DNA from 2 places in the Agromyces sp. NPDC058110 genome. Region 2 is predicted to be linked to the other one. Evidence: predicted binding sites of a transcription regulator. Region 2 holds the regulator's gene; the other holds the start of a gene.
The links. The regulator HspR, encoded in region 2, represses chaperone genes until heat shock. The targets are predictions, from matches to a motif close to AAGTTGAGTCNNNNNGACTCAACTT.

Region 1 (4,564 bases), on a different contig from region 2:
ACCCGTCGGTCCGAGGAACAGGAACGAACCCACCGGGCGACGTGCGTCGCCCATACCGGTGCGGCTGCGGCGCACGGCCTTCGCGACCGCGGTGACCGCGTCGTCCTGGCCGATGACGCGCGCGTGCAGCTCGCCCTCGAGGTCGCCGAGGCGCTCGCGCTCGGTCTCGGTGAGGCGGTTCACCGGAATGCCGGTGGCCCGCGAGATCACGGCGGCGATCTCGGCCTCGTCGATGACGGTGCTGCGCTCGGCCGCGCCGTCGCCCGACGTCATGCCGCGACCGCTCGCCGCGACCTCGTCGAGCTTGTCCTGCACCTTGGCGATCTCGTCGCGGATGCGCGAGGCCTCCTCGTAGTGCTCGGCCGTGACGGCGGCGTTCTTGTCGGCCTCGAGCTCGCCGAGTCGCGCGATGAGCGCGGAGACATCCGTCTTCATGCCGAGCTTCAGGCGCAGTCGCGCGCCGGCCTGGTCGATGAGGTCGATGGCCTTGTCGGGCAGCACGCGGTCGCTGAGGTAGCGGGCGCTGAGCTCGACCGACGCGCGGATCGCGGCATCCGTGTACTCGACGCCGTGGTGCTCCTCGTAGGCGGGCTTGAGGCCCTGCAGGATCAGCACGGCGTCTTCGATGCTTGGTTCTCCAACACGAACGGGCTGGAAGCGACGCTCGAGCGCCGGGTCCTTCTCGATGGTGCGGTACTCCTTGAGCGTGGTGGCGCCCACGAGGTGCAGCTCGCCGCGCGCGAGTCGCGGCTTCAGGATGTTGCCGGCGTCGGTTCCGCCGTCGCCCGAGCCGCCCGCGCCGACGACCGTGTGGATCTCGTCGATGAAGACGATGAGCTCGCCCTTGTTGGCGGCGATCTCCTCCATGGTCTTGGTGAGGCGCTCCTCGAAGTCGCCGCGGTAGCGGGTGCCGGCGAGCATGCCGGGCAGGTCGAGCGCGATGACGCGCTTGCCCAGCAACGCCTCGGGCACCGACTCCTCGACGATCGCGCGGGCCAGGCCCTCGACGATCGCCGTCTTGCCGACGCCGGCCTCGCCGATGAGCACGGGATTGTTCTTCGTGCGACGGCTCAGGATCTCGATCGTCTGCTCGATCTCGTCGACGCGCCCGATCACGGGGTCGAGCTCGCCGTTCTCGGCACGCTCGGTGAGGTCCATGCCGAACTTGTCGAGCATCGGGGTCGCGGATGCCGCGGCGCCGGCGTTGTTCGCCTGGTTGCCGTCAGCATCGGTGTCGCCGTCTCCGTCGAACCCCGCCTCGACCGTCTCGCGGATCTGCTGCGTGAGGGCCTCGGCCGTGACGCCCGCGCGCGCGAGAACCTGGCCGGCGGGGGCATCCTGGCCCAGGACCAGAGCGAAGAAGAGATGCTCGGGGTCGATGTAGGTCGCGCCGCTCGAGCGCGCAACCTGGTAGCTGTGGAACAGCGCGCGGGAGGCGCTCGGCGTGATCGTGGCCGCGTTGATGTCAGCGGTCTCGCCCGCGGCAGGCAGGCGCGCCTCGGTCGCGGTGATGATGCGCTCGGGGCTCGCGCCGATGCGGCGGATGGCCTGCTGCACGCTGTCGTCCTCGACGATGACGCGCAGGATGTGCAGGGCGTCGAGCTCGGTCTGCCCGCGCTCGAGCGCGAACTTTCCGGCGCGCTGCAGGATGCCCTGCGTGCGGGCGGTCAGGAACCGGCTGAGGTCGATCGACCGAGCCTGGCGAGCCTGCTCACCCGCGAGGTACCGGCTCAGAAACTCGTCGAACGAGCTCGCACCGGCTTCGGGGTTGAAGTCTTCGGGCACCAATCCTCCTGGAACTTGAGTGGCGTACGCTCAAGTTCAACGCGGCGGCGGCGTTTGTATTCCCGCGGGCTCAACCGCTCCTCGAAAGCGAGAGGTGTTCTGAGTTGAGGAGACAGGCGCGACCTGCCCCCGCATCGCCCAAGGGCTAGAGCGACATTGTCCGGGTCGCACCAGGTGTCATGTTGATCAAGCCATCTCGCGGTGCCGATGTCTATGACTGCGAACACGAAGATCGAGAAGGAGGCACCGGGCAGTGGCGAGCCCACGCGTAAGTGTGCGTTCTATTCGCTGCCGCGCGCTCGCCGGTGGACCCTGCTGGCACTGCCAACCATCCGATACAGTCCATGCTGACGCTCTAGAGAGGATCCACGTTGGCGACAGCTATGCCCGTTGAACTAACCGTAAGAAGTGAGTCGATCCAGCAGGCTTACACACTGTATGGCGCCGACCGTTTCCGCGTAAACCGGAGATATCAGCGGAAGCTCGTGTGGTCAGTTGAGGAAAAAGCACGCCTCGTTGATTCGGTTCTCCTGGCATTGCCGATCCCGCTCTTCCTCGTTGCGGAGATCTCTTCTGAGCCAGATAGCCCCCTCGAGGTAATCGATGGGATGCAACGTCTGAACGCCATCTTCGCCTTTATCGAGCAGGAGTTTTCATACAACGGCGATTACTTCAATCTAGAAACCCTTGCGGACACCAAAGACAAGTTGGACGCTGGCGTGCTCAAGCAAAAGACGCCGGTTATGAGTCGCGCCTCCTCAGTCGCGTTTGCGAACTACTCGATCGCACTCTCAGTCTTTCGCGCCTCTGACCAGGGGTCGATCGATGAGGTGTTCCGGCGGATCAACTCCGGCGGGCGGAGGCTGTCAAAGCAGGAGCTGAGGCAAGCGGGTACTCTCTCTCCGTTGGCCACAATGGTTCGCCGCATTGCATCCACGATTCGTCGCGACACATCCCCAGGGGACACGGTGCCGCTTCGCAAGATGCCGCTCCTGAGTATCAGTAGCAAGAACCTTGAGTATGGAATACCTGTAAATGACATCTTTTGGGTCAAAGAGAACATCTTGCGCCGAGACGATGTCCGCGAATCGCTCGATGAACAGACGATTCTTGACATCTTGATCGACTGCTTGATCGAGCCGATGCGAACTTCGAATGGTGAGACACGCGATAGTTTCTATAGCTTCACGCCTGATCCCGCTGAGGGTGAAACTGAGGAATCAGTGATGATCTCCGCCCGAATCGACGCACTTGGGGCAGAGAATGTCGAGCGCAACTTCCTTGCTGTTTACGACATCATCCGTACGGTTGTTGAAAGCGACCCTCAAACATTCTCGCGAATCATCGGCATCGCGGCTTCTGGACGAGGTGGGAGATACTTCCACGCGCTCTTTCTAGCCTTGTGGGAGCTCATGTTCGTTGAGGCACCTCCCCGCAAGATTGCTGACGCAGAGGCCGCCATCGACGGCCTCCGTGGCATTTCCAATGCAGCGTCGACCACCAGCGGCGGCGACTGGGGCGCCGGCCCAAAGAGACAAACGGTAAACGCGTTCAAGGGCATTCTTCGACCGTTTACTGTCGAAACGACCGCCGGCGACGACTACTCGCAACTCGCCAGCACGACTCACCTTGAAACCATCATCTCGAACGCTCTTGTGGAGCAACAACCGTTCGATTGCAAGCAAGGATTCTTCTCGCTCAATCCTGGTACCCGTGCGTTCGATGAAGGAAACTTCGGGAAGATCGTCAGGACGCTAACGGCGATGGCGAACATCGGCCCGACTTCAACGTCCTACCTCATGGTTGGAATTGCGGACGACGCATCGGACGCAGATCGCGTCAAGGCCCTCGACTCGGTGAAGGTATACGAAGTTAGGGGATTTCACCTCGTGGGTATCGAGCGTGAGGTTGCCCAATCTCAACGACCATCAATGAATGATCTCTGGGCGTGGATACTTCAGCGCATCAGTTCGCATCCGGACCTAACACCTGCATTTGCGCAGCAGCTCGCTAGAGACGCCCGGCTTGCGCCATATCGAGAGCACCAAATCGCGGTTTTCAAAGTCTCACCACAATCGGAGCCCGTGTTTTTCGGAGACGATCTCTACGACCGTGTGGGTTCCAGCACAGTTCAGGTAGCACCTGGTCCTGCCCAGTTCGGAGTTTTTGCTCGGTTCAAGTGAAGAGGCGTTTGCTGCTTCGTGTCGAAAGCATGCGACGAGAGCTGTCTCGCGACCGAGGGTGGGCGAGCGGAGATGTCGGAGAGGGAAGACCCTGAAGGTTCTCCGAGTCGCGCTGGGACGGAGACGGGTCGTCACGTCGATGCAGACTTCGTATATTGACCCCGGAGGATGGGCCACGTCTCTGGTCTAGGCGAATCGGCGCGGTTCACCTCAGCCTGCCGGGTGCGGGTGCGGGTGCGAATGCGAGTGCGAGTGCGAAATTGCGTGCTGACGACGGCAACCCGTAGACCGGCTAGCCGTGAGGCAGGATATGTCGACCAAGGCCGCACGGACATCGAGCAGTTCGACCTTGACCGGTGGCGGCCGTTGGTTCGAGCCGTCTAGTCCAAACGCGGGTCGGGTCTCAGGTGATGGTACATCTTTGGCATGACTGTGCCGCTCGTCGCGAAGGCACAGGTGCGCATGCTCGCCGAGGGAGTGACGGATGCCGCGCCGCCCGCCGACCCCGTCCCCGACGACCTGCTACCGCGGCGTATGTTCACGGCCGAGCAGATCCGAGCGAGCCTGCCCGCGCCGGGCGGGTTCGGATTGAAGGA
Region 2 (4,564 bases):
GAGCTCGATCAGCCGCCCCCTGCGGGACACCGTGATCGCGGTGAGCAGGATGGAGAGCCCCGCGCCGAGGAAGATCGCGTATTGCAACGGCATCGCGGTCGTCGCGACGAAGGTGACGACCATCGCCGCCGCCGAGGGCAGCGACGTGCGCGCCACGAGCCGGATGTCTCGGAACCGGCCCGCGATGAGCTCGAACCCGATCACGAGCATCAAGCCGCCGATCACGGCCATCGGGATCGCCCCGGCGTACGGCCCGACGAGCAGCACGATGACGGCGAGCCAGACGCCCGCGAAGATGCCGGTCCACCGCGTGGTCGCACCCGCGCTCTGCGCGACGCCGGTGCGCGAGAGCGATCCGCCGGTCGGCAGCGCGCCGAAGAAGCCGCCGGCGATGTTCGCGAGCCCTTGGGCCGTGAAGTCCTTGGAGGCGTTCGGCGGGCTCCCGTCGGGGTTGGCGACCGCGGCACCGATGCCCGCGGCCTGCGCGAGCGCGACGAGCGCGATCGCCACGGCACCCGCGGCGAGCGCGGGGATCTCGCTCAGGTCGGGGAGGGTGAACGGCGGCAGCGACCGGGGCACCGCGGCGATGTCGGCGACGCGCTCCAGGTCGGTGCCGAGCAGGGAGGTGACGACCGTCACGAGCACGAACGCGATGAGCATCGCGAGCGCACGCGTCCACCGGATCAGATGGAACACGAACCAGACGGCGACCGTCACCAGCGTGACCACCGCGGGCGAGAGCTGCCACTGCCCGACATGGACGCCCGCCTCGACGATCTTCACGAACGTGTTCGAGCTCTCGGGCGCGTAGCCCGTGGCGTCCTTCACCACGCCCGCGATGATCTGCAGGGCGATTCCGACGGTGAACCCGGTCATCACGGCCGTCGACACGAAGGACATGACCGAACCGAGCCTCAGCAGGCCCATCACGAGCATGACGACGCCGACGAGGACCGTGAGCATCGCGAGCGCGCCGAGGTCGCCGGGGTCGGAGCCCGCCGCCGCGAGCACGCTCTGCGCCGAGAGCGCGATCGCGCTCGTGAGCGTCGTCACCATCAGCACCGTGCGGGCGAACACCGATCCGATGATCGTCGGCACGATGCCCGACCAGAGGCCGAGCGGGGCCGCGAACCCGCCGATACTCGCGTACGCCATGCCCTCGGGGATCGAGAACAACCCCGTCACGAACCCCGCGAGGGCATCGCGGGGTTTCGGGCGCCCGAACGGCGCGGTGGTGCGCTTCGCCTTGCGGGTCATCCGCTCGCCCCTCGCCCGTGGACCCCGTGAGCACCATCATGGCACCGCGGCGACACGGAGGTCGAGCGCCGGTGCCGGGCGCGCGTCGAGGCGGCCGCACCCTTCCTGAGTGCGGTACGCAGACTCGTTTGCTACCCTCGGGCCCGCATGGGGAACGCACAGTCGACTGGGGAACGCAGGGCGGCACGGCAGGCAGCCGGGTCGCGCGTCAGGCGAACCCCGAGGCGGCGGCCCCGCGGCATCCGACCGCTCGCGGCCCTCTCGACGCTCGCCGTCATGGGCATCGTGGCGACGCTCTCGCTCGTGCCCGCCGCACCGATGGAGACCGCCCTCGCCGGCGGCGGCGACACCGTCGACGGCGCGCAGACCATCGAGGTCGCCGACGGCGTCGAGGCGCAGAAGGTCTCGCACGAGTCGTACACCGCGGCGACCGGCCCGCAGACGCTCGTCGCGGGCGGCACCAACGTCGACTGGGCGAAGCTCGTGCTCATCGACGGCGACTGGCCCGTCACTGAAGAGAACATCACGTTCATGATGCGCTGGACGCGTCAGGAGAACGGCGCCGACAACTGGTGGAATCGTAACAACCCGCTGAACAACGGACAGGGCTCAGGCGGCGGGTCGGGCCTCGGCAGCTACGTCGACCTCGTCGAGGCGGCCTACTACGCGGCCGAGAACCTCAAGTCGGGGCGCTACCCCGAGGTCGACGCGGCGCTGCAGCGCGGCGATTCGGCGGATGCCACGGCGCAGGCCATCTGGGCCTCGCCCTGGGCGTCGAGCCACTACGGCTACGGCACGCACTGGAGCTCGCGCCCCTACGAGGTCATCGAGGCGCCCGCGGAGGCCTGGGGCCGCTAGGCCCGCCCGACGCTACTCGCGGTCGAGCGGCCGCCAGACGACCATCGCCGTCTCGCGGCGCACGCGCGTGCCCGTGCGGAGGGTGACGACCTCGCCCTGCGAGCCGGCCGCGAACACGCGGCGGCCCGGGCGGTTCAGCATCTCGTCGGCGAGCGTCGCCTCGAGTTCGCGCACGCGGGCGCGCAGGGTCGTGACCTCGTCTTCGAGGCCGAGCACGCGGCGGATGCCCTCGAGGCTCACGCCCTCGCTCGAGAGCTGGGCGATCTCGCGCAGGCGCACGACGTCGCGCATGGAGTAGCGGCGCGACCCGCCCGACGTGCGGGTCGGCGATACGAGGCCCATTCGGTCGTACTGCCGCAGGGTCTGCGGGTGCATGCCGGCCAGCTCCGCCGCCACCGAGATGACGAAGATCGGGCTGGACTCGTCCATGCTCATGGCAGGATCAGCCCCTGGCCCGTGCGATGAGGTCGTCGCGCGGGTTCTCGTTCGGCAGCTCGGCCGAGAACTCCTCGAGCTTCTGCTCTGCCGCCTTCGACAGGTGCGAGGGTACGACCACCTGCACGACCGCGAGCAGGTCGCCCGTGGCCTTCTTGGTCTCGACGCCGCGGCCCTTGACGCGGAGCACGCGCCCGCTCGGGGTTCCGGGGGCGACCCGGAGCTTCACGGGGTCTCCGCCGAGGGTCGGCACCTGGATCGTCGCACCGAGCGCGGCCTCGGCGAACGTGACCGGAACGGTCACCCGCAGGTTCAGGCCGTCGCGCTCGAACACGGGGTGCTTGCGCACCGTGACCGTGAGCACGAGGTCGCCGGGCGCGCCGCCGTCGGGCGAGGGCTGGCCCTTGCCCGCCACGCGGATCTTCTGGCCGTCGGCCACGCCCGCCGGGATGCGCACGGTGATGTTGCGCCCCTCGCCGGTCTGCAGCGTGAGCTGGTCGCCCTTGGTCGCGGTGATGAAGTCGAGCGTGGTCGTCGCGGTGACGTCGCGGCCCTTGGTCGGGCCGCCCGCGCCGCGGAACCCGCCGGTCGACTGGCCGAACCGGCCGCCGCCGAAGAGCCCGCCGAGCAGGTCGTCGTAGCTGTCGCCCTGCTGGTAGTACTGCTGGCGCCCGCCGCGACCGCCGGCGCCGCCGCCGAACATGCCGCCGAAGACGTCTTCGAACCCGCCGTTGCCGCCGCCCGCGCCCGGCGCTGTGAAGCGCGCGCCGGAGCCCATGGCGCGCACGGCGTCGTACTCCTTGCGCTGCTCGGGATCGGAGAGCACCGAGTTCGCCTCGCTGATCTCCTTGAACTTCGCCTCGGCCGCGGTATCACCCGGGTTCGAATCGGGGTGGTACTTGCGCGCGAGCTTGCGGTAGGTCTTCTTGAGCTCCGCGTCGCTCACGTCTTTCGAGACGCCGAGCACCTGGTAGAAGTCCTTGTCGAACCAGTCCTGACTGGCCATCGACACCTCGTCTCTCGAAGTCTGGTGGAAAGGGTACGCCGGTCGAGGAGCTGAGCGCTCCCCGACCGGCTCCCGGAACAGTGGTTACGCGGGCGTCTTGACGACGACCTTCGCCGCACGGAGCTGCGTGCCGCCCAGTGTGTAGCCGGTCTCGACGACGTCGGCGACGGTGTCGACCTCGACGTCGGACGAGGGCTGCTGGAAGATCGCCTCGTGCTTCTGCGGGTCGAACGCCTCGCCGGGCTCGCCGAACTTCGAGAGTCCGAGGCGCTCGACCGACGCGCGCAGCTTCGCCGCGATCGTCGCGAACGCCGACTCGCCCTCGAGGTCGCCGTGCTTCTCGGCACGGTCGAGGTCGTCGAGCACGGGCAGCAGCACCGAGACGGCCGCGCCGATCGCGCGCTCCTTCTCGAGCTCGCGGTTGGCCTCGGTGCGCCGACGGTAGTTGGCGTACTCGGCCGTGACCCGCTTGAGATCGGCGAGGTGCTCGTCGGTGGGGTCCTCGACCTCGGCGTTCGCCGCGTTCAGGATGTCCTCCACCGTGAGCTCGCGCTCGTCGGCCTCGACCGCATCGGCGAGCTCCTCGGGGGAGACGGATGCCGCGGCATCCGTCTCCCCGTCGGTGGCGTCGGGCTCGGGAACCTGGGGGTTCTCGTTCTCGTCAGCCATGCTCGCGCCTTACTTCTTGTCGTCTTCGTCGTCGATGACCTCGGCGTCGACGACGTCCTCGTCGGAGTCGGCGGCCTGCGGCTCGCCGTCGGCCGAAGCGTCACCGGCCGCCGCGGCATCCTGTGCCTGCGACTGCGCGTAGATCGCCTCGCCGAGCTTGCCCTGCGACTGCGACAGCTTCTCGAAGGCCGACTTCACGGCCTCGTCGTCGTCGCCCGCGAGGGCCGACTTCAGCGAGTCGACGTCGCCCTGCACCTCGGACTTGACGTCGGCGGGGAGCTTGTCGTCGTTCTCCTTGATGAGCTTCTCGGTCGAGTAGGCGAGCTGCTCGGCGGAGTT

Region 1: ACFVS8_RS11835 (ATP-dependent Clp protease ATP-binding subunit) is a predicted target of HspR. The motif match lies at 1,798-1,822, and genes of this name have one in related genera.

What each region holds. Positions count from the first base shown of each region.
Region 1 is NZ_JBHVTI010000004.1:359,920-364,483, forward strand. It holds gene ACFVS8_RS11835 (ATP-dependent Clp protease ATP-binding subunit) at 1-1,785, opposite strand, end outside; gene ACFVS8_RS11840 (DUF262 domain-containing protein) at 2,157-3,968, shown strand; gene ACFVS8_RS11845 (hypothetical protein) at 4,395-4,564, shown strand, end outside.
Region 2 is NZ_JBHVTI010000006.1:375,386-379,949, reverse strand. It holds gene ACFVS8_RS16815 (SulP family inorganic anion transporter) at 1-1,257, opposite strand, end outside; gene ACFVS8_RS16810 (hypothetical protein) at 1,405-2,115, shown strand; gene ACFVS8_RS16805 (heat shock protein transcriptional repressor HspR) at 2,128-2,544, opposite strand; gene ACFVS8_RS16800 (DnaJ C-terminal domain-containing protein) at 2,558-3,556, opposite strand; gene ACFVS8_RS16795 (nucleotide exchange factor GrpE) at 3,641-4,225, opposite strand; gene dnaK (molecular chaperone DnaK) at 4,235-4,564, opposite strand, start outside.